3 regions of the Paenibacillus sp. 2003 genome follow, and region 2 is predicted to be linked to each of the others. Evidence: riboswitches for the same ligand, from Rfam matches in the RefSeq annotation. Region 2 holds a riboswitch; each other region holds the start of a gene.

Region 1 (10,771 bases), on a different contig from region 2:
CACAGCAAGAATAACAAAACTGATACTTAATAAAAGGCATAAACTAAAATATATTTTGTTGTATTTATATTCACGAATACTATATGCAGCAAAAAGCATGGCCAGATCAGCCACTATCAACGTGAAGTTGAGAAATATCGTCACTGCTAATACAAAATTGATGACAAACACTATAAAAACTGCAGTTAGCCACTTGGGATACATACTCAATTGAGCCCGAATCACACGCATACACATTCACCTTCCTCTATTTCCATATTATACATAAATATTAAGATAGAGTCATACCAAGGCACGATATCTGCGTAAGAGGAGAGTCCATACTAACACATGAAATAAATGGTAGAGTCAGGGGAACATACGTGCTATAATTAATGTTATGGACTTTTGAATATCGGTGGATGTTTTCCCGACCACGGCGCAGCTTCCCGAAAAGGGGTGACGTCGATGGTCAAACTTGTGGCGTTGCTTGATGTAATCCGATGGATTGCTGCGATCCTCAGTATTGTACTGAGTGGGCGAAAGCTTTACCGTTGGTTGCGCAAAAAGTTTCGTAGCAAGCGAAAACCCACCTCATAAGGTTGGACGCCTGACGGTGGGTTTCGCTTGAATTGCATTATTTAGTTCATGCGCGCCGTGGCAATCCACAGCCTTTCGGGTCCTAAGAGTTTTTACCGTTGACGCGGTGAAGACTCTTTTTTAGTATATGACCGAACCCGATCACCATATACTTCACGAATGTAATATATCAATTAATATACTACTGAATACTTATGTAGTCAGTATAGCACAGCTCTGTCCAAAAGTTAACAATACAAAAACGCCCTCCCCTGCGCAAATCTGAAACCGCGCAGACAGAGAGCGTTATAATTATCGATTATTCTGTGATTATTTCACGAATCCAAGCAGCATTTCACGGATCAGCTTCGCAGCTACAATCTGTGTCTGTTGTGTTGGATCATAGATTGGTGCAACTTCAACCAAGTCACAACCAACTACATTTACATCAGATCCCGCGATCATATGAATGGCTTCAAGCAGTTCCTTGGACGTAATACCGCCCGCCTCTGCTGTACCTGTTCCTGGTGCTGCTGACGGATCAAGCACATCAATGTCGATGGTCACATACACCGGACGGTTGCCCATCTTCGGAAGAGCTTCCTTCATCGGAGCTGCCACTTCAAATGGATAGAAGTTGATGTTCTCGCGACCATACTGGAACTCCTCACGGGAACCGGAACGGATACCGAACTGATAGATGTTTTGGCCACCCATCAACTCAGCTGCTTTACGCACTGGTGTGGAGTGGGACAATGGCTCGCCTTCATAGTTTTCACGAAGGTCAGCGTGTGCATCAATATGAATCAGGATAAGATCCGGGTATTTCTTGTACATCTGTTGGATGACTGGCCAAGTAACCAGATGCTCACCACCGAGACCAACTGGGAATTTGTCGTCAGCAAGCAGACTTCCGATGTATTCATGAATTACCTCAAGGCTGCGTCCCGCGTTACCGAAAGGCAAAAGCAGGTCTCCAGCGTCAAAGTATGTCATGTCTACAATGCTTTTGTCGAGATATGGGCTGTACTCTTCAAGTCCAACCGATGCCTGACGGATATGAGATGGGCCGAAACGGGAACCCGGACGGAAGCTGACAGTGTAATCCATCGGCATGCCATAGATAACCGCTTTGGAGTTCTCATAATCCTCAGAGCTGCAAATAAATACGTTTCCTGAATAAGCTTGATCCAGTTTCATTAATGATTTCCCCTTTTATTTCGTTAAATCTTCCACGAATTTAGGAAGTACAAATGCTGCTTTGTGCAGACGCGGAGAGTAATACTTGGTATCCATCTCCGGGATTTGAGTCTCATCCACTTCGAGCGGGTCATGTTTCTTGCTGCCCATAGTGAATGTCCACAAACCACTTGGATAGGTTGGAATATTACAGCCGTACACATGTACGATCGGGAAGATTTCTTTGACGTCTTTGTTCACCTTCTGGATCAGATCCGCCTTGAACCAAGGGTTGTCCGTTTGGGCAACGAAGATTCCGTCTTCTTTCAATGCTTCGTAGATGCCTTGATAGAACCCACGCTCAAATAATGGCGCAGCCGGGCCTACAGGCTCCGTAGAGTCTACGATGATCACATCGTATTCATTTTTATGTTCAATAATATGCATGTAGCCGTCGTTTACGAGCACTTCAACATTAGGCTCGTCCAACTTGCCGGCGATTTCAGGCAAATATTTTTTGGAGTATTCAATAACTTTACCGTCAATTTCGACGAGAACTGCTTTTTCTACAGCAGCATGTTTAATGACTTCACGAATGACTCCGCCATCGCCGCCACCGACAACCAGAACTTTTTTCGGATTCGGGTGAGTGTTCAGCGCAGGGTGTGCCGCCATTTCGTGATATACGAATTCGTCTTTTACAGTCGTCATCACCATGCCATCAAGAAGCAACATGTTACCGAATTCTTCGGTCTCTACCATGGCCAAATCTTGAAAATCCGTTTTCTCTGTAACATAGGTCTGCTTAATCTTCGCGGTGATCCCGAATACCGGGGTCTGTTTCTCCGTAAACCACAATTCCATAATCTCTACCTTCTTTCCGTAAAGTTAATGATCAGCCATACCCGACCAAGTGTTGTGCACTATAATCGGTTCGCCCAAGCACGTCCAGCGTTCGGCGCCATATCGCATTATCATTGCTGGCCTGCGGGAAAGGTCCGCGGTTCACTTCATTATATAGATTAAATTGACCTGAGCGTGCAGAGCGTCTGACTAATCAATGAATCAATGACTATTCGCCTGTTCGTCCTTACGCGCTTTAGTATCTTGTGCCGAATCTTACCTTTTCATTACCCTTTTGCATTATACGCGATTGACGTTTATACTGCAAAACGGTTTTTCCGACGAAAATGCTACATTTTGATTGCTTATGCACCCGATTGAATATCCCTGCCAATCAAGTCCCATACTGGAAGAAAAGAGAGGAGCCCGTTCCATGACCAAGCCAAATCAAAAGACCCGCAAACGCGGGTTCCGTGTACGTAAATTGTTTAAAAACCTGTCTCTGCTCGCCGTGCTCGCCATACTTGCTACCGCTGCAGGATTGGTCTATCTATACGCAACCAGCCTGCCCCTAGCAGACTCTGATCGGAATTCCAGATTACTGGACAGTCAAGGTGAAGTCATCGCTACCTTCTCTGCAGGTGGCAAAGACTCTGTACCCGTTCAACTGGAGGATATCGCTCCAGATCTGGTCAATGCCACTCTGGCTGTAGAGGACCGCAAATTCTATAATCACTACGGGTTCGACGTGCAAGGGATGGGACGGGCTGTGCTCGTTAACCTCGAACATATGCAGATGTCGCAGGGTGCGAGTACATTGACTCAACAGCTGGCGCGTAACCTGTATCTGTCTCATGAGAAAACATGGACTCGCAAAGCCAAGGAAGCCATGTACACGGCGCAATTGGAGATGAAATACAGCAAAGATGAAATTTTGCAGATGTATCTGAACGAAATCTATTATGGGCATGGTGCGTACGGAATCGAAGCGGCTTCACGAATGTATTTTGGCAAATCAGCCAAACAGTTGGATCTTGCAGAGAGTGCCATGTTGGCAGGAATCCCGAAAGGACCTACCTACTATTCACCCTATAACCATATGAAGAATGCCAAAGACCGACAGAAGATTGTGCTGAATGCCATGGCTGATATCGGCAAGATCACCCAGGCCGAAGCGGATAAGGCCTATGAGAAAATGCTATCGTTCAAACCGGAAAGCGAGCGTAAAACGGTGGAAAGCGCCCCTTATTTCCGTGACTATATCCGGAATCTGGCGATCAAAGAGTTGGGAATCAGTGAAGCGATGCTGGATCATGGGGGATTGAACATCTACACCACCCTGGATCTGCGTGTTCAAAAAGCAGCTGAAGACGCCATAGCGAAGGGTATGGATGCCAAAAGTGAGCTGGAGACGGCTCTGGTGTCCATCGACCCTCGGACGGGCTACATCAAAGCCATGGTGGGCGGCAAGAATTATCGCACCAATCAGATTAACCATGTTCTGGCGACAACGCGCCAGCCAGGTTCGGCGTTTAAACCGATTATGTATCTGGCAGCCCTGGAATCCAAGCAGCTCACCAGTGCATCCATATTTAACAGTGAACCTACCCTGTTTCACTATGACAATGACCGCAAAACCTATAAACCCGGCAACTTTGGAGACAAGTATCTGGGTGAGATTGATCTAAGGCAAGCGATCGCCGCTTCAGACAACATCTATGCGGTGAACACCATTATGCAGATCGGTCCTGAGCAGGTTGTGAGTATGGCAAAAAACCTCGGCATTACAAGCAACCTGAGCGCCGTACCTTCTCTTGCACTGGGAACGTCACCTGTCAGCCCGTTGGAGATGGCGTCGGCCTTTTCCGTCATTGCTGCTGGTGGACAACGGACGCCACCTGTCGCCATTCTGCAAGTGACGGATGCCGCAGGACGTGTGCTCTATGAATCGCCTCAAACCAAGGCTGAGACCGTTGTGGAACCTGCAGCAGCTTATGTCCTGACTCGTTTAATGGAAAGTGTCTTCGAAAATGGAGGAACGGGCAACCGGGTGTCTAAGGCGATTAAACGTCCGGTAGCCGGAAAAACTGGCACAACCAATACAGATGCCTGGTTGGTTGGATTCACACCGGAGCTCTCCACCGCGGTATGGGTTGGTTACGACCAAGGCAAAGCCATCTCCACTTCGGATGGCCGCCGGGCTGCGCCGATCTTTGCCCAGTTCACAGAGCAGGCACTTGCGAGCGTACCACCCAAAATCTTCACCGTGCCTGATCATGTCGTAAGTGTATATATTGACCCGGAATCCGGCAAGCTGGCAGGCAACGGTTGCGAAGAGAAACGATTGGAAGTTTTTATTGATGGTACTGAACCGACAGAGGTATGTCATGGTACGAAGGATGATTCGGATTCTGGAGAAGATGAGAAGACCCGTCAGGTACAGAATCAACAAGGCATACAGGAAGAGAAACATTCCTGGTGGGGAGATTTCAAACGTTGGTGGGTAGAATGACGCAAATACGCGATGACTTAGTTACGTCACCTATGACCCCTGGTTATATTAAGCATTTGGAAATTCACTTCGGATGAAAACTCATAATTATTCAGATCGTTGAATACGATTAATGCACAAGCAAAAGACCCCCAACCGAACTTTCCGGTCGAGGGGCCTTTTGTTTTTTTCTTTTATACTGTGTTGAATGATCTGCCTTAGGCGAGTGCTTCTTTCAATTCATCTGGAGAAGCATTCCACCATTCTTCGTTGTGTGAGATCAACAGTGTCTTAAGTGCAGCTCGAGCTTCGGGTCCAAGCTCATCCAGCATGAAGCGACGCTTCAAGGCATAATCCATGCGATTCACATGTTCCGCCAGCAGTTTCCATCCACGTCTTGCTTCCGTATCAATCCACATCTCACATGCCGTTGCTCCACCATACAGTTGGCCTTCCTCCGTGCGATCGACAGCTACCCACACCAGCCATACCTGGCGTCCGTTGGGCACATCTTCACGATTGGTAGAGAACTTGATATTGCGTTCCACCTTGCTCTTCGCATGCATCGCACCGATATCGATTTTGGCCTCTCCATTATCAATAATGACCGGGGAAAGGTTATTCAGATCAATGGAGCCTGCACCGAAGCCTTTATGCTTGCTTTTTGCACTAACGATATTCAAGGCAATCTGTTTTTTGCCGTTTTGCTCGTTTTGGTCCATGTTTATAACCTCCAAGGGTTGATACAAATATTTTAACTAATAATTGTCCCATTGCAAACATATACATGCTTTAGATGCTTGTCAACGGGAGGTATTTAACGATGATTCCACGACGCGCCAAGAGCTGGCTCACTGCATCCCTGGCCCTGTGTGTACTTGCCGGAGGGATATGGATCACTCTGGGTTATAATCGCTCAACTCATTCCGAATTGCCAGTACTCGCCCCCGAATCGGGCAAGCCCAAGGCAATAGCTCCAACCCCAGCACCTCCAGAAAGTGTACAGACCCCTACAGCCGAAGTGTACAGCAACCGTGTTGTGGAATATCACATGGATGTGAAGCTGGTCGATGGAAACGTATTGAAAGGGACTCAGACGATCACCTGGACTCATCCAGGCAAAAAAACCGTCAGCGAGCTTTACTTTCATATGTATCCCAACGCTTTCTCTTCTGCTGACACCACCTTTATGAAGGAATCCGGTGGAAAGCTTCGGGGTGATGTCATGCCTACCAATGGTTATGGTTCCATGAACATTACCGAAATGAAAACGGAGGACGGGCTCTCTCTGCTGCACCGGATGCAGTATGTGCAACCAGATGACGGAAATATCAAGGACACCACCCTCATTAAAGTACGCCTGCCCAAACCCGTCAAAGGCGGGGAAAGTATCACACTCCACACCCGATTTGAAGTGAATCTGCCAAAGATTTTTGCCCGGATGGGAACTGCTGATCATTTTGTCATGGCAGGTCAATGGTTTCCCAAATTAAGTGCCTATGAACCTGTGGGCAGACGTGGACGAACAACGGAAGGCTGGAATCTGCACCAGTACCATGGCAATTCAGAGTTTTACGCTGACTTCGGTATATATAGTGTACGTATTCGGGTGCCTGAAACATACAAAGTGGCTGCTACCGGATTTCCAACGCAGCAAGCTGTGGTGAAGAATGGAGAAAAGGTCTATCAATTCTATGCCGATGATGTACATGATTTTGCCTGGGCAGCTTCACCGGATTTTGTCTACGCCGAGGAACCCTTCTCTGCACCCAATGTGCCTGGTGTACGAATCAAGTTATATTTGGACCCTGCTCATCAGGATCTAAAAGAACGTTATTTCCATGCCGCGAAGGCCGCACTAGCCAATTATAGCAAATGGTTTGGCCCATATCCTTACGCTACCTTATCCATCGTTGTTCCACCCAAAGCGGGGAACGGTGCTGGAGGTATGGAATACCCTACGCTAGTTACGGCCTTTGGAGCCGATGATACTACCCCAGGTTATGACCTGGAACGTACCGTAGTCCACGAGATTGGACACCAGTACTTCTACGGCATGGTTGCCAGCAACGAATTCGAAGAAGCCTGGCTGGATGAGGGATTCACCTCATATGCAGAAGACAAACTGATGGAGCAGGAATACGGATTGATTCCGAATCTGCCGGTACAATCGGGACTGATTACGTCTCCTTCATCCTTAACACAAGAATCCTGGAAGTTCGATTCACAGAATGAGTATGCAGCCAATGTCTATACACGTGGCAAGCTTGTATTGCTTGGTATCGAACATCAAGTCGGCACAAAAAAGATGGAACGCATTCTCTCTACCTATGTGAAGAAGTACCGCTTCAAACATCCCACTTCGGCTGATTTTCAAAACGTTGTGGAACAAGTGACCCGCACTTCCTGGTCTGATTATTTTGACCAATACGTCTATGGTAACGGAATGGCTGACTTTGCTGTAGAGAAGATTCGTGTTACGCCTGTACAGAAAGACGGCCAAACATTGTACGAGTCATCCGTGACGATCGCAAAAAGAGGGAGTGATTACAACGCCGTTCCTGTTCGAATTGCTTTTGAAGATGGACATATCCTCACCAAGCAATGGGATGGCAAAGAAGACCGCATTACCTATAAATTAACTCACACATCCCCCGTATCCTGGGCCATGACCGATCCCCTGTACACGATCGTGCTGGAGAACCGCCATATGAACAATTTCCTGAAATCCGGACTGGATGAGCGGGCGAAGTCCCGCTGGAGCATGAGTGTAACCAAACTAATAGAAGCCATATTCGGAGGTCTGTCATGGTGAGGTGGAAACGGTGAAAGCGAAAATACGTGAAGGCTGGTTTCTCGTCCGTCAGCATATGTTCATTGCCGCACTCTTATTTCTCTATCAACTCATTTGGGGATATTTCTTCTATCGAATGGTACAATCGGCTGTCATCCCACTGCTCCTGCGCTATCCAGATGCTGATGCAGGGGAGCTGAGTACACTTTTGTTCAAAATGGAAAGTCAACTTAACCTGTCTACCCATCCGGAGGTTCATCGTTATCTATGGATTCTAGGGGGCATGCTGCTGGTTCGCATGTTGATCAGCCCCCTCATTCAGGCAGGACTGCTCTACTCACTTCAGCACTTTAATTCTACAGAAGAGCGCATCCCCTTTGTCCGCGGAATCAAAAATCTGTGGAAACCGATGCTGCTGCTCCACACCATACGTACTTTATTGATACTTCTGCCCGCCTACTGGCTCATACCGAAGCTCTACTCGATTCTCATGGACGGATTTCATTCCCTTCAATTACTTTTGCCTGGTATACCTTATGTTGCTGCCTGGATTGTATATGGTTGGATCATCCACCATGCCATACTCTACATGCAGTTCGGTGTGTCGGCACCAGAAGGAGAAGGCGGGGCTCACGGTACTCTCAAAGCACTCTGGATTGCACTGCGTCATCTCACCGCTGTAATCGGCATTGCACTCCTGCTGGGCGGAGTACACCTGCTCGTCTTTGGGGCATTCACTTCAGCCTCATGGTTATTAACGGGACTTACCGGACTTATACTACAACAGACGTATCCACTTGCCAGATGTCTATTAAGTCTGTGGAAAATATGCAGCCATTTCCGATTATGGCAGTCCAAAATATCCAAAGGTGAGAGCACATAGTTTAAAAATTGTTACCATCACATGTTAAACTCATGGCCTAATATGTACTTATAAATAGGCAAACCTCAACCTTTCCCCGTCAAAGGTCGAGGTTTTTTTTGCTAAATTTGTTGCTAAACGTTGCCAAAGCCGTACTCCTCTGTTACAATAATCGCAGTGAGTTTTTAGTAACAACTTTGTAATCTTTACATTCATATTTGTAACTACTTAAAATTAAATCGTCATTTCTTGATTTCGCAGGTGCATAACTAGCATAGCCAAATTCCTGGCACCTGGGAAGCGGGGGAACCAGTTATGGGTGAATTGATCTTGCTACAGAGGGATCATAGGGGACCTTCAACCGAATCCTTAAGCTAACCTCGCAGGCGTTGGAAGGGGAATATCTCTTGTTCAAGAAGAAATTAACCGCAGCTGTACTTAGCATCACATTCGCTTTATCGCTTGGTGCAGGTAGCGCATTCGCAGATTCAAAGATGGACACAGTAATTGATTCAGCAATGGGAACTACATACAAAAGTGGGGGAACAACGCTTAACGGCTTTGACTGCTCCGGATTTACACGGTATGTATTCGACAAGTTGGGTATTGATTTGGCACGCCAATCCAGTTCCCAATTCGACATGGGCGATTCCGTATCCCGCATGGAAATGAGAGCTGGCGATCTGGTGTTCTTTAATACAACAGGTAAAGGCGTATCCCATGTAGGAATCTTTGTAGGGGATGGAAAGTTCGCACACTCCTCTTCTTCCAAAGGCGTTACGATCAGTGCATTGAGTGAAAACTATTGGGCCAATCGTTATGTTGGCGCGAAACGGATTATGAGCACGGACGCATATGAATCACTGGCCCTTGACTAGGGACAAGCTGAGCAACATGATGCTGTAACCATTAACCATACTGGAACGAAGCAAGAAGCATAACAGAACCGCCCGGTACATTCTCCGCAGGAATGTATCCGGCGGTTTTTTTGTGCTTCAATCCTTATTTATATTACAAGTTATACTCGGGGTATATCCTGCGACATCAGCAAGTCCATTTTGCGTTCGTTTGTCCGTGCCCTTATGATGTTTTTACCCATCCCGTTATAATATAAACGGAATTACCGGAACTTTTGTTTCATTTTTTTTCTTGGGAAGGAAGACTTGCTAAATGAACATCTCTTTTGTAGAGTGGACAAAGAGTTCTGTTTCAAGGAAAGGAGCATGCAGGTGTATGAAGGAAACCCCTGTGACGTTTCACGTTGTACCCATGCGAGAAGAACATGCGGAGCTTATCTGCAGTTGGCAGTATGACCCGCCTTACAATATCTACAGCTGGCTCCCCTGGGAGCAGATGAAAGCTCTGGAAGTGGAATTCGGAGATGCACAGCTGCGGCAAGAGCAATATGCGATCGTCCTGGATCAGAACGATCGTATATGTGGGTTTGCTCAATACTTCCCACTTCAAGGGGTAACCCGGATTGGCCTTGGCATGCATCCAGAGCTGTGTGGTCAGGGTCAAGGCACAGCTTTTGTCACGGCCATTGTACAGGAAGCCATTCGCCGAAATCCGAAGAATGAGATCGATCTGGAAGTGCTCACTTGGAATGCTCGTGCCATTCAAGTCTATCTGAAGAGTGGATTTGTCACCCAGGATACATACGAGCGACAGACCCCAAGCGGCTTAAAGCCCTTTCACTGTATGGTTTATGAAGGGCCTCGTGATTAAAATCCATTGCAAAACAACCAAATTTGCGCCTTGTTATGTGATTAGTTCAAAAATTTCCCACAAAATGCTATGATGTCAGTACAGGTTCCGTTATAATGATATGGATAGTTTCAGGTTAGATGATCTTTCATTCTGGAGGGGACATAAGGGATGCACAAATGGATCATGAGCGGAGTATTTTTTGCAGCATGCGCTTTAGCTATTGTTTTAATGTTTACGCTTCCAGGGAAAGAAGAAGTGGCTGAAGAAGCCAAGCCAACCATGCCGGAAGTAACATTGGATGCCGGACAGGCTGAAGCACTGGTCAAAGCCAATT
Region 2 (10,771 bases):
ATATGATGAAATGGCTTTAAAACGGGAAGCATATTGATCAATAACCGTCAGAATTTGTGATTTGTTAGCTGTCATTAGTAAACTCCTTATGCAAAAATGAAAATAATTCATTGATTATATCATGTTTGCTTCAATTTTTCAGAAACAAGTCAAGATTTGTAATGTCAAAATGCATTGCATAATCATGCATTGTACTTTATAATGACTCAGTCATCAACATGAGAAGCATACAAAGTATTGTAAGGGGAGAGAAAAAGGTTGAAATTAATAAGTCGTTACACCATGATGCTGTTGACCTTTGTCGTTCTGCTGACAACTGCCGTTCCTGTGGCACTTGCAAGTGGGACTACAGACAATTCAAGCAGTAAAAAGCTGGTGCTCGGTACAAGTGCCGATTTTGCACCCTATGAATTCCATAAAGTGATTAATGGCAAAGATGAAATCGTCGGTTTTGATATTGAGATCGCCAAAGAGATTGCCAAAGATCTTGGCGCTGAGCTTGTGATTGAGGATATGGGCTTCGACGGTCTTCTGCCTTCATTGCAGAGCGGGCGTGTTGATCTGGTAATTTCAGGTATGACGCCGACGGATGAGCGGAAGAAAAGTATCGATTTTTCCGACACCTATTATAAATCAAAACAAGTGATTATGGTTCGCAATGTGGATAAAGACAAATATCCAACCATGGCAGAACTTGAAAATGCGAAAATTGGCGTTCAGAAAGGCTCCATTCAGGAAACGATCGGACAGAGTATTCCAGGAGCGAAGCTTACTGCGCTTGATAAAATCTCGGATATCGTGCTTCAACTGCAAACAAAACGCATTGACGCGGCAATCGTTGAAGATACCGTTGCTGCAGGTTATCTGGACGATATCATTGGACTTGCTGCTGCTGTTCCGGACGAAGAGCAAGCAGAAGCGGCAATCGGGATTCGCAAAGGTAATACCGAGCTGCTAGCTGCAGTAAATGGAACACTGGAGCGATTGAAAAGTGAAGATAAAATCAATCAGATGGTGACGGACGCCAGCCTCTTGATGGCGGATAAAGCGAACAAATCGCAAAATATTTTCCAAGTATTCTGGGAATATAAAAGTTTCTATGCTACAGGTGTAGGATACACACTTCTGTTGTCTGCACTTGGGGTTATCTTCGGGGTAATTATTGGATTGATCATCTGTTTGTTCCGTTTGCATGACGCTGCAATCTTGCGCTGGATCGGTACTGCTTACGTTGAAGTGATCCGTGGCACACCGATGCTGGTACAATTGATGATTATTTACTATGGTTTTTCCCTGAGCTTTGGCATTAACTTCACTGCACTTCAGGCAGGTATCATTACACTTTCAATCAATAGTGGTGCCTATCTGGCGGAGATTTTCCGTGCGGGTATCCAAGGTGTGGATCGTGGTCAGTTGGAGGCAGCGCGTTCATTAGGTATGGGAAGAGGCGCCGCGATGCGTTATATCATATTGCCACAAGCCTTCAAAGCTGTATTACCAGCGATCGGTAATGAATTCATAACTATCATTAAAGAATCCTCCATTATCTCCGTTATCGGTATGGTGGATATTATGTATCAGGCAAGTGTAGTCAAAAACATTACGTACCAAGGATTGAGTCCATTTTTGATTGCAGCAGCCATCTACTTTGTAATGACGTTCATTTTGTCCAAGCTGCTGGGACGACTGGAAAGGAAGTTGAGTGCAAGTGATAGACGTTAGACAATTACACAAATCTTATGGTAATAACGATGTGCTTAAGGGCATTAACGTGACGATTGGCAAAGGTGAGGTTGTTGTGGTCATCGGCCCTTCCGGTTCAGGTAAAAGTACTTTTTTACGTTGTCTGAACCTGTTGGAACAGCCTACCTCGGGTGAGATTGATTTTGAAGGCGTGTCAATCACCGATCCGAAGCACAACATTAATGCAACTCGGGAAAAAATGGGCATGGTGTTCCAGCATTTCAACCTGTTCCCACACAAAACGGTACAGCAAAACATCACGATTGCTCCGATTAAAGTGAAGAAACAATCCACTCAGGAAGCGGAGAAAATTGCCGCTGATCTGCTTAACACCGTGGGCTTGTACGATAAAAAAGATACATTCCCGAATCAGCTGTCCGGTGGACAGAAGCAGCGGATCGCCATTGCAAGAGCATTGGCCATGCAGCCGCATGTGATGCTGTTTGACGAGCCTACTTCGGCACTGGACCCCGAGATGGTCGGTGAAGTGCTGGATGTCATGAAACGTCTTGCAGAAGGCGGGATGACCATGGTCATCGTAACGCATGAGATGGGTTTTGCACGTGAAGTGGGAGACCGGATCCTGTTCATGGATGGCGGGGTTATTGTAGAAGAGGGAACACCAGATGAGGTGTTTGGAGCACCGAAAAATTCACGTACACGTGATTTTCTTGCCAAAGTACTCTAAACGAAGTAATCAAATAGCGTTACTGACTTCGAGTCGGTAACGCTATTTTTTATGCGCATTAATCACTTAAAGATTCGAAATGTAACTTTTCTGTTACCAAATATAAAGAAGTCGGTTCGCCCAAATTTTCTGAATTATCCAGTATTCTTACAGTTGATGACATGCTAAAAACCATTTGGCAAGAATTACTACAAGTTCAGGTTACAAAATTGTGATATATTGAACTCTGCCGAAACTTCCGGACAGGGAGTGCGGGGGATGTAACGATGCAGATTGTGCAGGGGGAAGATCTACAGCACACTGCTTGGGGTGAATTAGGGGTACATAACGTTTCAAATGTAATGAAGAACCTATAGGGTGGGCTCCTCATCCGAATCCGACAACTAACTTCGCAGGCATAATGAGGGAGGAAGACCATGATTAACAAGAAACGTATAGCCAAAACAGCAGTAGCATTATTGACAACAGCAATGCTCATTCAAGCCGTTCCGGCTCACGCCGATTCAGTTCATGTGGCCAAAGAAGGGGATACCTTCTACACCTTATCAAAACAATATGGAGTAGCAATGAACACGTTGGTTAAAGCAAACAACGACATTTCACCTTACAACATTTATGGTGGTTTGAAAATTACGATTCCCGGTAAGGCAAACAATGTAGCTGCCGCGGCGACGGAGAGCAAGACCCAAGCCAAAACAGTTACCACAGCGAGCTTGGACGTTAATGCAGATAACAAAGTGGTTCAGGCCTGGGGTAAAACATTCGATTACAGCAAAGCTGTGAACGTGAAAGCAACGGCATACTCTGCAGATCCGTCTGAAAATGGAGGCTGGGGTGCAGTCGATTATTTCGGAAATGACCTTGAATTGGGTACGATTGCAGTTGATCCAAGTGTAATTCCACTCGGAACCAAAGTACTGGTAACTGGTCATAGCCATCCAGGATTGCCAAAACAGGCTTTTGTAGCCACAGCGCGTGATGTGGGCGGTGCAATCAAAGGTCATCGGATTGATATCTTTATCCCGGGTAGCAAACAGTCCGTAAGCACATTTGGTTTCCAGGATATCGAGCTGTATATTCTTAAGTAGAAAGTAAATTACATCTAACAAATTCAAACAGGGTGTCTGCTTGTCGCTAATTGGCGATTGAACAGCACCCTTTTAATATTCTCATTTATTTGCTATCACGGTCATCTTAATCTTTGGCCTTTGGCAATCTCAGCATTTCGTCCAAGGTGACGAGTTCATATCCGCGCTTTCGCAATTCCTCAATGATTTCAGGCAAAGCCTCAATCGTGCCGTTCAGGTTTGATCCTACACCGCCTCCAGCATGTTGCAGAACGATGGAGCCAGGTTTTACGGCAGACAGGATGTTATCTTTCACCTGTTCCTTTGAAAGGCCTTTCCAGTCCAGGGAGTCTACGTTCCAGTTCACAATGCTATAGTGTTGTTTGGCAGCCCATCTCAGCTGTTCTTCATTAATGTCTCCATAAGGTGGCCGAATCATCTTGGGCGTATATCCCGCCAAACGTCGAATAATATCTCCGGTATGTAAAATTTGTTTGCGAAAGGCATTCATCGACAGCTTACTGAATTCAGGATGATTGTAGCTGTGATTACCAACCATATGCCCTTCCTTAACGATGCGTTTCACCAGATCCGGATGTTTCTCAGCACGACTACCCACGATGAAGAATGTAGCTCTGACATTGTATTTCTTCAATACATCTAGCACTTGTGGAGTAAACCGTGGATCAGGTACATCATCAAAAGTCAGTGCAACCTTCTTGGTTGAAGGACCATTCGTTTTGAACGTATCGGCATATTTTTGACGTAACTGTCCCAATGTCAGTTGTTCTTCTTCCGCAGAATCCGAACCTGATACTGATTCACTTGACGGGCTTGAAACATCCCGTGATGAAACTGGAGCATGATATCCCCCGAGAAAAATAACGATAACCATCAGCATAATGAGGCGTACACGCATAATAACGGCCTCCTTTTCCAAAATGACGTTCTCCTTGGTATGCCCGGGGGTCTCATAAAATATGCGTAGTGTGAGAAGTTTCATTGCGGATTTAGCTTATGACAGCCATAATTCCTCCATATAAAACATATAGAAAAGGATAGGTGGATAGGATATGAGTACATATGATTTGAAATCCATACGTTTACAGGTGATTGAAGCAGGAGAGGATAAGGTTTTTCTCGTTACCGGAGGAAAGGCGCATATTGGTGCCGTAGCCACGTTCTACGTGGATCATGAGCGCGTCAGCGGGACGACGGTACATATTCCGGGGCATAAGGAACAAGAGCTGTGTGAGCGGCTTGCCCGAAAGGCTGCCCTGCAGCTGAAAGTAACCGTTACGGTGATCATGGGTATTCATTTTGATTCCATCACGCGGATGCAGATCGACGAAATCGTGCAGACTGCAGAGAGGTTGATGGAGGATCATCTGAACAAAGATAAGCGGTCTTCCTGACATAAGAGCCATCGAATGTTTTGATTTTATTTGCTAAAATTGAAACGAGTTGTAGATTGTTACGTATGTATGGTTATATACGATGTAATATCGACTAGGAGGAATAACATAATGTCCATTTTCAAACGTTTGCGTGATCTAACCATGTCTAACATCAACGCCATTATTGACAAAGCGGAAGATCCAATCAAGATGACGGACCAATATATCCGTGACATGCAAGAGGATCTGGAAGATGCGGAGAAAGCAGTAGCTCAACAGATCGCCATTGAGAAGAAATTCAAGCAATTGTTCGAAGAGCAGGAAGCTCTTGTGAAGAAACGTGAAGAGCAGGCGCATACGGCGGCACGTGCTCAGAATATGGATTTGGCTCGACGTGCCCTGGAAGAGAAAAAGGCTGCTGAAGAGAAGATGGCTGAGTACAAAACCAGCTATGATCAAAACAAGGCTTCTGCAGATAACCTGCGTGGCAAGCTCGATGAGATGCGTAAGCAACTGACTCAAATGAAGAACAAACGCGAAACACTGGTAGCACGTTACAATGCAGCAAAAGCCCAAACGGAAATCAACAAAGCGTTGAATGGGTTTGGTTCTGATACTGCAAGTGCTGGTATGAAGCGTATGGAAGAGAAAATGATGCAGATGGAAGCACAGGCGGAAGCAAGTAACGAAATGTCTTCCAAAGGCAAGTCTTTGGATGAAGAGTTCGAGAAGTTGGGTAAAGATCAGGCTGTTGAAGACGAACTCGCAGCATTGATGAAACAGTACCATAATAAGAACTAATACCTTGGTTGTCAGCAGGGTTAACCAGCGGAGGAGAAGAGTATTTCTCCTTCGCTTTTAAATGCGGTTCATGTTGATATGTGGGGGCTGTGTAAATGGATTTGAATATTTTGGCGATGCTGGTCTGGACCGGATCTGGTTCGGTTTTGCTGTTTGTCTTGATGTATGTAGATTCACTGTTCACGAAATATAAGGATTTTGCTGAAGTTAAGGCTGGCAATATGGCCGTTACTACACGGATGGTTATGAAATTATTTGCACAAGGGTATGTACTCGCTACGTCCATTTCTACGGCTGGTCATCTTGGAGAAGCATTGTTGGTCTCCGTTGTATCCTTTATCATTTTGTTGATTCTGGAGAGTGTTGTACACTTTATGATTCGCAAATGGGCCAATCTGGATCTGGATACAGGAATTCAGCAAGGGAAGACAGGATACGGGTTGTTCTCTGGCGCTTTACATATCGTGGGCGCACTGATTATTGCAGCTTGTTTATAAGATAAGGAACAGGAGTAATTCTCATGAGTGTATGGAAACGAATTAAAGGAATACTAACAAAACCTGAACCACCGCAGGCAGAGAAAACGATGCTTCAGCTTGCACCTGGTGATATCTGTGAGGTTTCTCTGGTCACTTATGAAGTCGTTGGTCGGGTACAAAATCGCGCTCGAAATGCAGTTGTGCTCACGCTGCAGGATGGTACCGCATTTCGATATTTGCATATCGAAGAACGGGAACTCACACGTTACGCTCTATATACACCAATTGATGGCAGGCTTGATGCACCTGATGAGGTGCCTACATTGCTGGACCTGGATGGACGCGCATTTCATCTGGAGGAAGAGTATGGAGGCATGGTATCAACGGCAGGTAGAACTCCATATGGCCAGGCTGGAGAACAATTGGTATGGCAGTATCAGTCGGATGATAATATGCTTCTTCGGGTGGAGTGGCAAGACAGAAGGTTTACACTGTATGAGGGTGAGTCCATTCTTCCTGCGGATATCAAAGTAATTCGTTCGAGCTAGGAGAGGTTCCCAATGAAAAAACGCTTGGCACATGGATTAAAATTAATGCTGGTCCTCAGCCTTGTGATGTCTCTGTTGTCCGCGTGCGGAGCACCTTCTGTTCAGGACACATATCCGCTTGAATCGGTTAACGGCAGTGGTAACTCAACGTCCTATGTGTACCGGGCTTCAGACCGTACCGTTCCGGAAGTGGCTCAGGAATTGTCTGACCAAAGGCAACCGGATCAGATCTCGGCAGAGAACACAGAGCGTATGTTCCTCGTGTATCAGGACGAGTATTATCATCTGCAACAAGACCCGAACAAGCCGGAGGATACCTTGGTTGAGGTGGACTCCAAGGAATATGTTCGGCAGAACTACGATTCATCTTTTTTACAAGGGTACCTTACCGCTACATTAATTGGTAATCTGTTCGATTCTTTTGGCGGGCGAGGTTATGGCAACTATCGAGGATATACCAATAAAGATACGTATAAACCGAGTGCAGGATCTTATCGTGCACCAACAAGTAATGACAAGAAGCTTGCTCCACCTATTACTGTTGATCGGAAAGGTACGATTACAAGGCGCGGAAGCGATAAAGATTCAAGCGTGGGATCTGGCGGAGGATTATTCAACCGCAACAAAGATCAGAGCAAGGGAACCATTGATCGCAACAAGAGCAGTGGTGGGTTGTTTGATTCACCTAAGAAATCCTACAAAAAACCAAAAACCAGAGTGGGCGGCGGCCGAATTAAGAGGCGAAGATAATAAACATCTAATCATAAGGATGGCTGCCAATCGCATAATTCATTTAAGAACAGTGAAAAGGGAAGGCGGATTCACCTCGCCGGCACATGACCTTGGAGCTGTTCTTTTTGGTTTACGATTTGCGAACATGATTGGATTTGCGTACACGGGGAATCGTTGTAGCAGGCTGTTTGCGAATCCAGCGGATAAATGGAATCATTCGTTCATCCTGTCTCAGGGATTGCAAGTCCGTGAGACCAAGGGTTACAATGTCGCGATTCGTGTATATCGAATGAATCTGTTTGTGACAGGGGATGCACAGGTTGGCCGTTGGCAGAAATGTTCCTCCCATTTCTTTGGGTGTCAAATGATGAACGGTCGTGTTCACAGGTTCTCTTCCGCATAATTCACATCGTTTACTCATGATCATCGCCTCCCTTTGTCAATTATATTATGGGCAGACAAAATGCCTTTCATGTTGAATATAGATCGTGGAATGTTACACCTGTAAGAAATAAGGTTTTGTCACAGGATTCAATAAGTAATGTACTTGTTATCTTACAGTATCCGGGCTACACTTTCTTAAAAGATGAATGTCTCTAGGAGGTAAGAATACTTTTGAAAATGAACTCACATTCACAAGATATGACAACTGCCAAATTCAATCGTACAGCTGTACAGGTACCGGATGCCCAGGCCAAAATAGCTGCAAGAGTTACTGTAGGCTCCATAGAGAAAGTTCACCTTGAATCTGCTCATGGCCGCACACTTGCAAAGACGATTCAGGCGCCTCATCCGTATCCATTCTTCCGGAGATCGGGTATGGATGGATTCGCGATTATAAGTACAGATACCATAGATGCATCGAGTGATCATCAAGTTTGGTTTCGAGTAATTGATGAAATTCCTTGCGGTTACACCTCGGATCACACCATTGTTTCGGGTACGACGGCTCGAATCATGACGGGTGCACAAGTTCCGGAAGGTGCAGATGCGGTAGTCATGATGGAGATGACCGAGAGCAAGGTAGAGAACGGAGAACAATGGATTGCATTGAAACGGCACATATTATCGGGTGCTAACATCACCCCAATCGGACTGGAAGTCCAAGAGGGACAGCAACTGCTCGAAGCTGGAACGATTATCAGGGCAGGAGAGCAGTCCGTGTTAGCTACTTTTGGCATAGCAGAAGTTCCCGTATTTCAACGTCCAAAAGTAGCGATATTCGCAACCGGCACGGAATTGCTTGAAGTAGATGAGCCATTACAACCAGGTCGGATTCGGAACAGCAACAGTTACATGCTGCGCTCTCTGGTTGTTGAAGCAGGTGGAGAGCCTGTGATGTACGGCTCTATTGCAGACGATGTGAATACGGCAAGAGCCAAATTGGAAGAAGCCATTCAAGATAATGATATCGTGGTGACCACAGGTGGTGTATCCGTCGGGGATTATGATATTATGGGCGAACTTGTGCTGGAAGAACATGTGGAGATGTTGTTTAACAAAGTGACGATGCGACCAGGCAGTGTGACCACAGCTGCTGTATATAAAGATAAATTGCTTTTTGCACTTTCGGGTAATCCAGGGGCTTGTTTTGTGGGTTTTGGTCTCTTTGTTCGTCCAACCATTCGGTCCATGCAGGCAGATGCTCATCCTTACCTGGAAGAATGGACTGCAATTTTGGAAGAAGAATACACGAAAGTGAACAATTTTACACGGTTCGTACGTGGACGCACAAAGATCCGCAACGGCATGGTGTACGCGATGCCGGCTGCTGCCCGTGTAGATGAATCCAGCGTGATGATCACCATTAAGGACAGTGATTGCCTGATTGTTGTTCCACCTGAGAAAAAAGGCATTCCTGCGGGTGAGCAGGTACGCATTCTCAAACTGCCCTCAGGTCATGTGAGGTAGTGGTAGATGACTACAATGAGTGATACAAAGCCACATATCATACAGATTGTTGGATACAAAAACACGGGCAAGACAACCCTGACAGCCGCGCTGATCGGGCACTTTTCTTCCATGGGACTTAAAGTAGCAGCGATTAAGCATGATGGACATGATCATTTTGAGATGGATCAAGAAGGAACGGATTCGTATCAATTTGGGGAGTCGGGGGCCTCGGCGGTGGTTGTCATGTCCGAGAAACGTACTGCGATTATGGAGCGACAGGCAACCAAGCTGGAGGATATGCTGAGCTATCTGTCCGGTTATGATTGGATTGTCATTGAAGGATTCAAGGATGCTTCTTATCCCAAATTCGTGATGGTTCGAGAAGAGAAAGATCTGACCTTGGTTGATCAACTTGAAGGGGTACTGGGGATGATCTCATGGCTACCTTCAGAGCAGTTTATAGAGCGGAGCACTTTTAGCAGAAATATAACATGTTACTCGGTTCATGAAACGGAGGATATAGCCAAAGCGTTGTTAGCGATGGTTGAGAGCGAGTGTAGACAGAATGGTGAAGTCGAATCGTAGAAACGTCAAGAAGTGGGAAATTATAATCGCTGGATATGATTGAATGTACAGAGAGCGTGATTGATCGCTCGCGAGTATAACGTAACATTTATTATGTAAACCAAGTTATTTCTACTTGTGCTTTTCTTCTTGAATGATGCAAAAAAATAATAAAAGCAGCAGACCTTTCTCGGATCAGAATCCTTGATGCGGTTTGCTGCTTTTATTATGTTCGGGATGTTACATCCCGTCGTCAGTACGGCGTTCGATGGCTTCGGACATCGTTTTGTCGGTAAGGTGAGCATAGATCTCGGTCGTTTCCGTAGAAGCGTGTCCGAGCTGCTCCTTCGTTTTGTAAATATCATTTTGCAAATAATAGTCCGTTGCGAATGAATGGCGTAATTTGTGCACAGTCAAGTATGGTTTGCCAAAGCGCTTGGCGTATTTCATAATCATGGCCTGGATCGCTCTTTTGGTCATTCGACTTCCTTCTGAATCTCCGTTACGCAAAGCAATGAACAGACCTTTCTCCCGTTTGGGCGTACGGTAACGTGATTGCCGCAGGTTCATATAAGTCGCGAGTTCGTCCTTGGCCTGTTCCCTGAAATAAACGGGTGTTTTGTACGTCTCATCATTGTTACCTTTGCGATAAACATACAGGAGTTTGTTGTTCAGATCGAGATCATCGACGTTCAGGTTCACGACCTCCGACACCCGTAAACCTGAATTGAGGATCAGGCTGGCAATGCAGGCGTCCCGTTCTTTGTTGAGCTCATGGGAATACAGTGCCTGTTTGTTCTTCTCCATATCAACAGCGTAACCTTCAAGGATATAGCCGATAAATTCCAGCAGTTCCTCT
Region 3 (10,771 bases), on a different contig from region 2:
TGTGTGAGCTTGCCATTGCAGCCACCGATCTGGCTGAAGTCATTGGTTCTGCCATCGCGTTAAAGCTGTTATTTAACATTCCCATGTTATACGGCGTTATCATCACCGCAGTTGATGTACTCCTGATTCTTGTACTGCAAAACAAAGGCTTCCGTGCCTTGGAGACTCTCGTCATTGTGCTGATGGCAACCATCGCCCTCTGCTTCGGTATTGACCTGTTTCTGGCAAAACCGGATATGGGCGGTGTGCTCCATGGTTTTGTACCAAATGTTGAGATTCTGCAAAACCCGGCTATGCTCTACATCGCCATTGGTATTATTGGAGCAACCGTGATGCCGCATAATCTGTATCTGCATTCTTCCATTGTGCAGACCCGTCAGATCGAACAGACACCACAGGGCAAAAAAGAAGCCATTCGGTACTCGACCATGGACTCTACGATCGCGTTGACACTGGCCCTGTTCATCAATGCGGCCATCCTGATTGTATCTGCTGCTGTATTTCACAGTGCTGGCATGACGCAGGTTGCCGAGATCGCAGATGCCTACCATCTGCTGACACCTCTTTTGGGTACAACGGTTGCAAGTATCCTGTTCGGTGTGGCGCTGTTAGCATCAGGTCAGAACTCTACCCTTACAGGTACACTCGCTGGGCAGATCGTTATGGAAGGTTTCCTGAACATTCGAATTCCGGCTTGGCTGCGCAGACTAGTCACACGTCTGATCGCCATCATCCCGGCGGTAATTGTGACAGCCATTGCAGGAGAACATGGCACAGAAGAACTGCTCATTTTGAGCCAGGTCGTGCTGTCTCTTCAATTGCCCTTTGCTGTAATTCCCCTGGTGATGTTCACAAGTGATAAAAAAAGCATGGGTGCATTCGCCAACAAAATGTGGCTCAAAATCATCTCATGGTTCATTGCAGCTGTTATCGTTGTGCTGAATGTATATCTGATCATTCAAACGATCCGGTTATTCTAATCTCGTTCTAATCGACTAAATACTAAAAAGGCTGATCAACTCTGGTATGCAATACCCAAGTTGATCAGCCTTTATTGTTGCAATACAGCAACATGTTTCCTTTTATAGTAAAACTCAAACTCCAATAAACAACCATCTAAATCTAATCCTGATTTGGTATCAGTAATGGCAGGAGTTGATCCAATGAATCCACAGTCCAATCCGCACGTTTGTCATCCGATAGTTCTGGCTGGAATCTTCCGTAACCCTGCATAATTCGAATCGTACGCATGCCCAGCTTCCGAGCAGGTATAATGTCGTTATCGATCCGATCGCCGATCATGACGGCTTCCTCCGGTTTACAACCGGCCTGCTTCAAGGCCACAGCGTATAACTCAGGGTCTGGCTTGGACACTCCTTCTTCAGCCGAACATGCCAGAACATCAACATACTTCCGCAACCCGTAGCTCTCCAGTCTCTCTTCCGTTCCAGGACTCTGATTGGCAATAATACCAATGCGATAATGCCGTGACAACTGCTGAAGAACGGAATCCGCTGAAGGAAAAGGACGTTCAAGATCTTTTTGAAACTTCAACTTGTCCTGAATCTGTTTCTGGTGTCCCTCGTCTTCAACAAATGTGCGAATCGCCACTCTCATAGGCCATTGCTCATATTTCTGGTAACAGTTCGCGAACAGTTCGCGTACCGCCTCAATCTTCACCGGATACCCCAATGCACAGGCTTCGCGGACGAACTGTCCGATAATATCATCAACCGGCTCCCATTCATCCACCAGCGTATCTCCAACATCAAAAAACAACCATTTCAATCCACCTACATCCGGCACGCCAATTCCTCCTTGTAAGCCACAGGTGATTCCTGATCCTAATCTAAAAGTTCGCGTTCACCTTTAAACCCATAAAAAAGAAGACTCACCATCATGCATGAGTCTCCTCAAACTTCCGTTTATCGATACATTCAATTATAACAGGCACCTTACACCTGAGCAATCACAAGCTATGGCATTAACCATTGAGGAGAAAGCCAACTTCCCCATTGAGCGAATATACAATCCGGTCTGCGCCCATGCCCCGATAGATGCCCTTAGGATGACTCTGCTCCGTAATGACGCACAGGGATTTCGAAGTCCATGAACGGCAGATCTGTAAATAACGACAGGTCAGATTCAGGCTGTTCTCGAAAATAAACACGTTACCTACGCTGCCCTGCGGCAAAAACCATTTTTGAGCTGCAGCTGTATTCATGCGAATGACATGTTCTACTCCGATTCTACGGAGTCTGCGCTCTTCCCCTGCACTGTTGGTTAGAACGGCAAACGGCATTTTTTTGTACATCAGCAATTTAATAAATTTGCGTCCTGCTTCATTTGGAGCAGTCACTAAAATCATCTCAGTATCCATCATTCGTTCCTCCCTTGGCGTGAAAAGACAACAAAAAAGAAGCGTGGGGGACCAAGGCCTCCCGAACGCTTCTTAAATAACCCATGGCGAAAACACCATGAACCAGCGTACGGCTTGTTGCCTCTCCCTTTAACGCTTACGAGGTTAGCTGACGGATTCGGGCGCGAGAGTCGCCCTATTTCCGGCTGTCACCGGAAAATTCACCCCATGAATGCCCACTGTCCTGGACAGCGCATTCCGTTGGTTCCCCCGTTTCCCATTCATCAATGAATGGAAACTCAGCGATTAAAACATCGTTCGTATATCTTAAGGTAAGATCGAGCGATATTATCGTTTGTTTCGTTTTTCAAGTACAATTTAGTTTAAATTGAAATTACGTTATGAATCATACACCCCCGCCATGACGGTGTAAAGTCCTTACAGATCACCAAATCGGCAGATTTTTGCCAATACTCGTTTATAATAACGCTTACAATAAGGTTATACTCTATCCATCTCTTCAAGGCTATCTAATTCTCACTCTGACGAAAATCACTTCGCAATTCATTCACGTATTCTGCACAACTTGCCTGTTTTGATGCTTTTAACACCACATTAGTTTTGCAATATTTAATTGTAGCCAATATAATAGAAGATATAAGAGTAAATAAATGGAGGCGATTTAGATGACAGTCTACGATTACAAAGTGAATACCCTTCGCGGTCAAGAAGTTGAAATGTCCGACTACCGTGACAAAGTGCTCCTGATTGTGAATACGGCAAGCTCATGCGGCCTCACTCCTCAATTCAAAGGTCTGCAAGAACTGCAAGACAAATTTCAAGATGCTCCATTTGAAGTTCTTGGTTTCCCAAGCAACCAGTTTGCACAGGAAAAAGGATCTTCCGACGATATTGCCGAGTTCTGTCAGATGAATTATGGCGTAAGCTTCCCAATGTTTGAGAAAATTGATGTGAACGGCTCAAGCGCTCACCCTCTTTTCCAACACCTTAGCACAGAAGCTCCTGGCCTGCTCGGCTCCAAAGCAATCAAATGGAACTTCACCAAATTCCTTGTGGATCAGAACGGACAGGTACTGAAACGTTATGCTCCCAAAACAACACCGGACAAGATTGAAGAAGATATCAAGAACTTACTTCAAAAATAATACACAGGCCACCCGTAGCCGTAAGGTAGAGCACCATTGCCCCGGTAATGGATGGCTTTTTTTCTCAACCCAGATGTCATACTGTTCGAAAAAGACAAAAAAAGAAGCTCTCCAATAACGGAAAGCTTCTTTTTCATCGTTCATATGATGCGGTCGAGAGGACTCGAACCTCCACGGGCATACGCCCACTACCCCCTCAAGATAGCGTGTCTGCCATTCCACCACGACCGCATGTCGTAAATAATCGGCAACAGAATTGATTATACCGGGTTCAGAACTAAAAGTAAAGTATTTTTTAATACTACTTTTTCAGCTAGGCATTTTCATCAAAAATCGCATAATCTCGTCATCTTTACCCATGAACTGCATATTATTAGATTTGATCTCCTCTTTTTCGGTAAGAGCCGATCTTGTTGATTCATTTATATATAGTCCTTCCTTCTATATAGTTCTCCCTGCACTCCACCACACAAATGACACATTAAGTTATATAAAATAACACAAATATTAAATTACAGATTTAATCCATTAAATTTCACGGATACCATTGACAAAAAGTGGACATTTATGGGAAGATAACTATCATATAATTCGGATTTATAAACATAAAGCAAACAAAAAGGATTATAAATGTCACTATAAGTGACATTTAACGAACACAGGAGGCGAATGATTGTGAACCGTGGGAATAAGCTGCTCGATTATGTCAACCTGCTTGATTCCTCTATTCAGGTTGGAGGGTTCACCCATTCCTTCGGCATGGATATCCATATCAGGGAGGGTACCATTCGTAATGCTGAAGATCTCGAATCATTCATGCGTTGTCAGTTGCATCCCAGCATCGTTCGTCTTGAAGGTATGGCCATCAAAGGCATCTATACCGCAGCAGATCACAAAGATACATGGCGGATAGCTCTAATCGACAAGCTCGTCCATGTTCAGCGAACCCCTGGAGATCTCAGAGAACAAGCTGCCGCCATGGGTAAACGATTGATCAGACTTGCACGTGCTCTGCACCCCTGGATTGAATTCAGCCAGCTCGAACAGATCTGTGCCAAATACGATTCGGTTGGCTGCCTCTCCACTGTTCACGCCTGGATTAACCACCACCTCGACATCCCGGTCGAGGAGGCGGTCCTTGGTTACCTGCATTCAGCCATGAATGCCTGCATAACCGAAGCCTCCAAAGTCATTCCCCTGAACAACGATACAACCAAGGATCTGATGGTCCGCCTGGCCACAGATCTGGAGAATGAATGGAAGACCGTCAGCGCCTCGGCTGCGGATGGACTGGCACAGCCAACCTCGATGTCCATGAAATCGTTTTTCCCCAGTTTCCATATGCTTGGAGCTGGACTTCATGCCTACAGGGCCTAATCCTCTTCCTCCTCATACCTGCTCCCCTTCATTCAGACAAACTAAAAAACACGCGGCAACCTCCTTGCCGACGTGTTTTTTGTCATTTTATTTGTTTTATTTACGTATTTACGCCATTTATCATCACAAAATACACTTTTTTCCGTCTTTTTTAATTGTTAGATGACGAATTTACGTATATAATGAAACATACAGCTCGCATTTCTATATATTCTACATGATGAAAGGGCGGCTGAATACTACATTCTAACCAGGGGTGAACCCTTTTGAACAAGAAAAAACCAGTTACTCCGTTCGGATGGGCCATCAAACGACGGCTAACCGAACTTCAAGTGGACCAGAAGACCTTTTGTGAACAGCATGGCATCCCACCCTATCGTTTATCCAATCTTATTCACGGCACACGCAAAGCAACCCGATTCAGGCACCTGGTCGCTGATATTTTGGATATTCCAGATGAACTGAGATAAGATTTCTGCCAAAGGAGGGTCTCATCCATGAGACATGTTACATCCGATCTGGAGAGGCTGTCGTTCCAGTCCATACGTCACCAACTCATCATCGTTGATCACAATTGGATTATCCAAAGTTGTAACCGTGCCTGGCAACAGGGACTTGGTCAATGCTCACCTAACCCGGATATACACAGTAGTTATAGACATTACCTGCATCTGACGGAAGCCTGGGCAAAACGAGGCAAGAACGCTAACATGGCACTTGTCGCACAGAATTTGAAAGAACGCGGAATACCCTTTAATCGAAATCATACATATGACATCTGCGTGTATACTGTATACAACGAAAAGAGGTGGTTTCGTGTAGAACTCACCCCTCTATCTTATGCAAATTCAATTCTGGATACCAATCTCGCTTTGATTGCACACATGGATATTACCGAACAGAGAAAGACAGAACACCAATTGAAGAAGGCATTGTCTGAAGTGCGCACATTGCGCGGACTGCTGCCTATTTGCGCCGTCTGCAAACAAATCAAGGACGAAGAGGAACACTGGAACTCCGTTGAGAGTTATCTGGAGAAGCATACCCACGCCGAATTCACCCATGACATCTGTCCGGAATGCATCCGGCGGTTATATCCCAAATACTCGAATATCCTGGACAAGCGTTCCTGAAACCTTTCTCCACTCGCCGACTAACTACAACTATACGGAGAGATGATGTTCAAACTGCGACATATCCAGTTCTTGCGGTGTCCCGTGCAGGGTTATGGTTCCTTTGTCCATGATATAGATGTAATCTGCGGCACTTCGTACAAAATCGATACTCTGCTCTACCAGCAAAACCGAGAGGTTCCCCTTTGCCTTGAGCTGCAAAATAACCTGCCGAATGTCCTCCACGATAGAAGGCTGGATGCCTTCTGTCGGCTCATCAAGTAGCAACAACCCCGGACGCGAAGCCAACGCCCGGGCGAATGCCAACTGTTGCTGCTGTCCACCACTCAGATCCCCGCCCTGCCGTCCATACATCGTCGCAAGCACTGGAAACATCGCCAGTACATCCTCCGGGAACGTTTTTACTCCCGGCGCACTTGTCTCCAGACCGAGCAATAAGTTTTCTTTCACCGTAAGCTGCGGGAAAATTTCCCGCCCCTGCGGTACATAACCGATCCCTGCCCTTGCCCGCTTGGCTGTGTCCAAAGTGGATAACTCCTGATTTTGCCACTGAATACTGCCCTTGCGTGTTTTGAGCAACCCCATTAATGTTTTCATCAACGTTGTTTTCCCTACACCGTTACGGCCCATCAGACACACCACCTGTCCAGGCTGTACATCCAGGTTCACACCACGAAGCACATTGCTTTCCCCGTAGCCGGATTCAATTCGTTGCAGCGACAGCATGGTCATCCCTCCTTTTGCCCAGATACACTTCGGCCACTTTCGGATCTGCCTGTACCTCCGCCATCGTACCTTCCTTCAGCAGTTTCCCTTCATGCATCACCGTTACCTTGGCTGCGAACTCTCGCACAAACTCCATATCATGCTCCACCACCACAACCGAGCGTTCACGCGCAATCTCTTGCAGAAGTCGCCCGGTCTTGTGCGTTTCTTCATCCGTCATGCCTGCGGCTGGTTCGTCCAGCAACAACACACGTGGCTCCTGGAGAAGCAGCATGCCGATCTCCAGCCACTGCTTCTCCCCATGTGATAACGCTCCTGCACGAGCATCAACGCGGTCTTGCAGACCAATCTGGAGGGTAACATGCTCCATGGCAGCACTCATTTTCCCATATCGACGAATACCGATGGCTTGCAAAGGGGAACGGCGAGTCTCCGCCGCCAGCGTCAGATTCTCCTGCACCGTCAGACCTGCAAAGATCGATGGCGCCTGGAATTTGCGTCCCACACCTTTGCGAACAATCTGGTGCTCCTTCAGTCGTGTTAATTCCGTGCCATCCGCCATCTTCACCGAGCCGGACATGGGTTTTGTTTTGCCGCATATCACATCCAGCATCGTTGTTTTCCCAGCACCATTGGGTCCGATCAGAAAATGCAGGTCATGTTCATGCAGCTTCAGATTCATTCCTTTGACCGCAACGAACCCACCAAAGGCGACCGTAACATCCTCGGCTACCAACACCGCTGATTCCTCAGTAGACTTCAGGTTTTTCCCGAGTGACTTGGACATGCGCACTCTCTCCTCTCCGCTTCAGCAAGCGAACGACATGACGATACACACCTACAATTCCGTTTGGCATGAACAAAACTACCGTTACAAAGAGCCCACCAATGACAAACAGCCACCCTTCGGGATAAGCCTCACTTATGCCTGTTTTGGCTGCATTCAGCACCACCGCTCCGATGACCGCTCCAATAAGCGTACCGCGACCACCCAGCGCAACCCACAGGACCATCTCAATGGAGGGCACAATCCCCATCATCGATGGCGAGATAATACCCACCTGAAGAACAAACAACATGCCCGCGATGCCTGCAAGCGCACCGGAAAAAGCAAAAGCCAGCGTTTTATATCCTGCCGGATCATATCCGAGGAATCGCACCCGATTCTCTCCATCCCGCGCAGCTTCGAGCACTTGGCCGAAACGACTGTTCACCATTCGACGACAGAGCACATATGCGATCACCAGAACGGCAAGCGTTATATAATAGAGAACAATGGTTGTTTCAGCGGAATGAAGTGTAAAACCAAAGATCGAATTATATCCGGTAATGCCATTTGTTCCACCCGTCCATTCCTGTTTGCCAACAAAGAGCGTTACTGTAATAAGAACCAAGGCTTGAGTCAGGATGGTAAAATAAACACCGGTGATCCGGTTACGGAACGTAAACCATCCCAGCGCAAAGGCAAGTAATGCCGGAAGGGCTATCCCCAATAACAGCGCCACCGGGAAAGAGCGAAACGGTTCCCAGAACCACGGCAGACCACTGAGGCCACTCCATCCCATGAAGTCAGGGAGCGTTGCTCCACTGGCCTGAAGCTTCAGATACATCGCCATCGCGTACCCACCCAGACCGAAGAACACTCCATGCCCAAGACTCAACACACCCCCATATCCCCAGATCAGATCGAGACCAATGGCCAGGATTGCCAGCGCCAAAAACTTGGCTAACAGACTCAGACGAAACTCCGTGGAGATCAGTGGAGCAAGACACATCATGATCAGTACAACCGCCCAGATAATCCTCATTTTCAGACTGCCAGTCTTGAGTAAAGCGGACATGAACTAACCCCCTTCTTCACGTTAATCGAGACTCCGTGTACGCATTGCGACCAAGCCACGTGGTTTCCATTGCAAAAAAGCAACGATACATACAAATACCAGCACCTTGCCAATGGAGGCAGAGGTATAGGTTTCGAACAGCGTGTTAAACATCCCAATTCCCAGTGCACCACACACAGTTCCAACCAATTTCCCTACACCACCCAGAACAACGACCATGAATGCATCCACAATATAATACGTGCCAAGTGAAGGGCCAATCGGACCAATGAGCGTTAATGCACAACCAGCAATTCCGGCGATGCCCGAACCAATGGCAAAGGTCATACCATCCACCCGCCGGGTCGAAATTCCAAGGCACCCTGCCATACTCCGATTCTGCATTACAGCCCTCATTCGTCTTCCGGATGATGTTCGATAGATATAGAGATACATACACAGCAGCACAACCGCAACTAATGCGATAATGAAAATTCGCTTGTACGGAAATACAATGCCATCCGAGATCGCCAATCCCCCATTGAGCCAAGCCGGACTGGATACTCCCACATTGGGTGCTCCGAATATCGTACGGGCCAGTTGTTGCAGCATCATGCCTACACCCCATGTCGCAAGCAGACTGTCCAGCGGCCTGCCATACAGATGCCGGATCAACACTACTTCAAGCAACCAGCCAATCAGAGCCGCTACAATGAACGCAATCGGCAGAGCCACAACAAAATAGGCACCAAACCACGCTGCTGGAGCATAGGACATGAACAAATTTTGTGTTACATACGTTGCATATGCACCGATCATGATCAGTTCACCGTGAGCCATATTGATGACATTCATCAGCCCAAACGTTACTGCAAGCCCCAATGCAATTAACAACAGAATTGAACTGATACTCAGACCGTTGAATATCTGCAGGATAAACATATCCATCGCTATCCCCTCCTCCATACCGTGAATCTCGATATTTCACATGACCTCAATTAGCGGCAGCAACATTTTTCCACATCACAGTAACGCTTTACCGCAATGCGGTGAGAGGGTGTGTTGTCACACCCTCGTTTATGTTTCGGCTGCTTTGAAGCGAGTTGCCTGTTTTATTGCGAGGTTTCTATGTTATTTAGCGCTGAGGGAAGCTCCCCATTCATACGTTTTCAGATAAGGGTCCGGCTTGACAGGCTCACCAGAATTCCACAATTCCTTGAACTGCCCATCTTCCTGCACCTCACCGATCCGTACGGTTTTATAGATATGCTGATTCTCTCCATCCACGGTTACCTTACCTTCCGGGGCATCAAACTCCAGACCCTTGGCAGCTGCCTTCACCTTCTCCACGTCGGTTGATCCTGCTTTCTCCACCGCCGCCTTCCAGAGATAAACTGCCACATATCCCGCTTCAATCGGATCAGCTGTCACTCGATCAGCACCGTATTTTTCTTTATACTTGGCAACAAATGTTGCATTCTCAGGTGTATCGGTTGTCTGATAATAATTCCACGAAGCCAGATGTCCCTTCAATACGTCTGCGCCAATACCACGGATTTCTTCCTCCGCCACACTTACCGAGAGGGTCGTCATCTGATCCGAGGAGATTCCGGCATCCTTCAATTGTTTGAAGAAGGCCACATTGCTATCTCCGTTCAGCGTATTGTATACAATATCCGGCTTCGCAGCTTTGATTTTGCTAATGATGGTACTGTAATCGGTATGGCCCAGCGGTGTGTATTCTTCACCCACTACTTCGCCGCCTTCTGCTGCGAGTTGTGCCTTAATGACCTGATTGGCCGTTTTTGGGAATACATAATCTGAACCGAGCAGATAAAACGTCTTGCCCCTGTTCTCCAGTAGCCAGGTTACGGATGGAACGATCTGCTGATTGGTTGTTGCTCCTGTATAAAAAATATTTGGCGACGATTCCAATCCCTCATATTGTACCGGGTAAAACAATAGACCTTTATTCTGTTCAAACACCGGGAGCATAGCCTTCCGACTTGCAGAGGTCCATCCACCAAATACAGCAGCGACCTTATCCTGTTGCAGTAACTTTCCAGCCTTCTCCGCAAAAGTAGGCCAATCCGAAGCGCCATCCTCAACTACAGGCTCGATCTGTTTACCCAAAACTCCGCCCGCGGCGTTAATCTCTTCAATGGCAAGCATCTCAGCATCTTTAACAGA

What was found. Region 2 has a riboswitch for cyclic di-AMP ahead of J2X75_RS10260 (3D domain-containing protein). Riboswitches for the same ligand answer to the same signal wherever they lie in the genome.
Region 1: linked by a shared signal. The riboswitch ahead of J2X75_RS29770 (C40 family peptidase) and the one ahead of J2X75_RS10260 (3D domain-containing protein) in region 2 are both predicted to bind cyclic di-AMP.
Region 3: linked by a shared signal. The riboswitch ahead of J2X75_RS27295 (HAD family hydrolase) and the one ahead of J2X75_RS10260 (3D domain-containing protein) in region 2 are both predicted to bind cyclic di-AMP.

The regions. Positions count from the first base shown of each region.
Region 1 covers NZ_JAVDTB010000016.1:17,448-28,218, reverse strand. The annotation lists gene J2X75_RS29805 (hypothetical protein) at 448-579, shown strand; gene speB (agmatinase) at 889-1,758, opposite strand; gene speE (polyamine aminopropyltransferase) at 1,774-2,601, opposite strand; gene J2X75_RS29790 (transglycosylase domain-containing protein) at 3,014-5,092, shown strand; gene J2X75_RS29785 (YwhD family protein) at 5,290-5,793, opposite strand; gene J2X75_RS29780 (M1 family metallopeptidase) at 5,895-7,886, shown strand; gene J2X75_RS29775 (hypothetical protein) at 7,897-8,748, shown strand; cyclic di-AMP (ydaO/yuaA leader) riboswitch at 8,994-9,131, shown strand; gene J2X75_RS29770 (C40 family peptidase) at 9,135-9,605, shown strand; gene J2X75_RS29765 (GNAT family N-acetyltransferase) at 9,961-10,455, shown strand; gene J2X75_RS29760 (c-type cytochrome) at 10,606-10,771, shown strand, end outside.
Region 2 covers NZ_JAVDTB010000001.1:2,374,674-2,385,444, reverse strand. The annotation lists gene J2X75_RS10275 (M20 family metallopeptidase) at 1-75, opposite strand, end outside; gene J2X75_RS10270 (ABC transporter substrate-binding protein/permease) at 286-1,722, shown strand; gene J2X75_RS10265 (amino acid ABC transporter ATP-binding protein) at 1,709-2,431, shown strand; cyclic di-AMP (ydaO/yuaA leader) riboswitch at 2,649-2,845, shown strand; gene J2X75_RS10260 (3D domain-containing protein) at 2,848-3,519, shown strand; gene J2X75_RS10255 (polysaccharide deacetylase family protein) at 3,626-4,417, opposite strand; gene lpdD (prenylated flavin chaperone LpdD) at 4,572-4,913, shown strand; gene J2X75_RS10245 (PspA/IM30 family protein) at 5,025-5,696, shown strand; gene J2X75_RS10240 (DUF350 domain-containing protein) at 5,792-6,193, shown strand; gene J2X75_RS10235 (DUF4178 domain-containing protein) at 6,217-6,723, shown strand; gene J2X75_RS10230 (DUF4247 domain-containing protein) at 6,736-7,473, shown strand; gene J2X75_RS10225 (HNH endonuclease) at 7,586-7,876, opposite strand; gene J2X75_RS10220 (molybdopterin molybdotransferase MoeA) at 8,077-9,366, shown strand; gene mobB (molybdopterin-guanine dinucleotide biosynthesis protein B) at 9,373-9,933, shown strand; gene xerS (tyrosine recombinase XerS) at 10,153-10,771, opposite strand, start outside.
Region 3 covers NZ_JAVDTB010000011.1:34,571-45,341, reverse strand. The annotation lists gene J2X75_RS27305 (Nramp family divalent metal transporter) at 1-980, shown strand, start outside; gene J2X75_RS27300 (HAD family hydrolase) at 1,123-1,806, opposite strand; gene J2X75_RS27295 (HAD family hydrolase) at 1,985-2,383, opposite strand; cyclic di-AMP (ydaO/yuaA leader) riboswitch at 2,499-2,674, opposite strand; gene J2X75_RS27290 (glutathione peroxidase) at 3,046-3,525, shown strand; tRNA gene J2X75_RS27285 (tRNA-Leu) at 3,674-3,756, opposite strand; gene J2X75_RS27280 (urease accessory protein UreF) at 4,201-4,902, shown strand; gene J2X75_RS27275 (hypothetical protein) at 5,169-5,372, shown strand; gene J2X75_RS27270 (nitrogen regulation protein NR(II)) at 5,400-6,035, shown strand; gene urtE (urea ABC transporter ATP-binding subunit UrtE) at 6,066-6,761, opposite strand; gene urtD (urea ABC transporter ATP-binding protein UrtD) at 6,739-7,548, opposite strand; gene urtC (urea ABC transporter permease subunit UrtC) at 7,511-8,602, opposite strand; gene urtB (urea ABC transporter permease subunit UrtB) at 8,624-9,529, opposite strand; gene urtA (urea ABC transporter substrate-binding protein) at 9,713-10,771, opposite strand, start outside.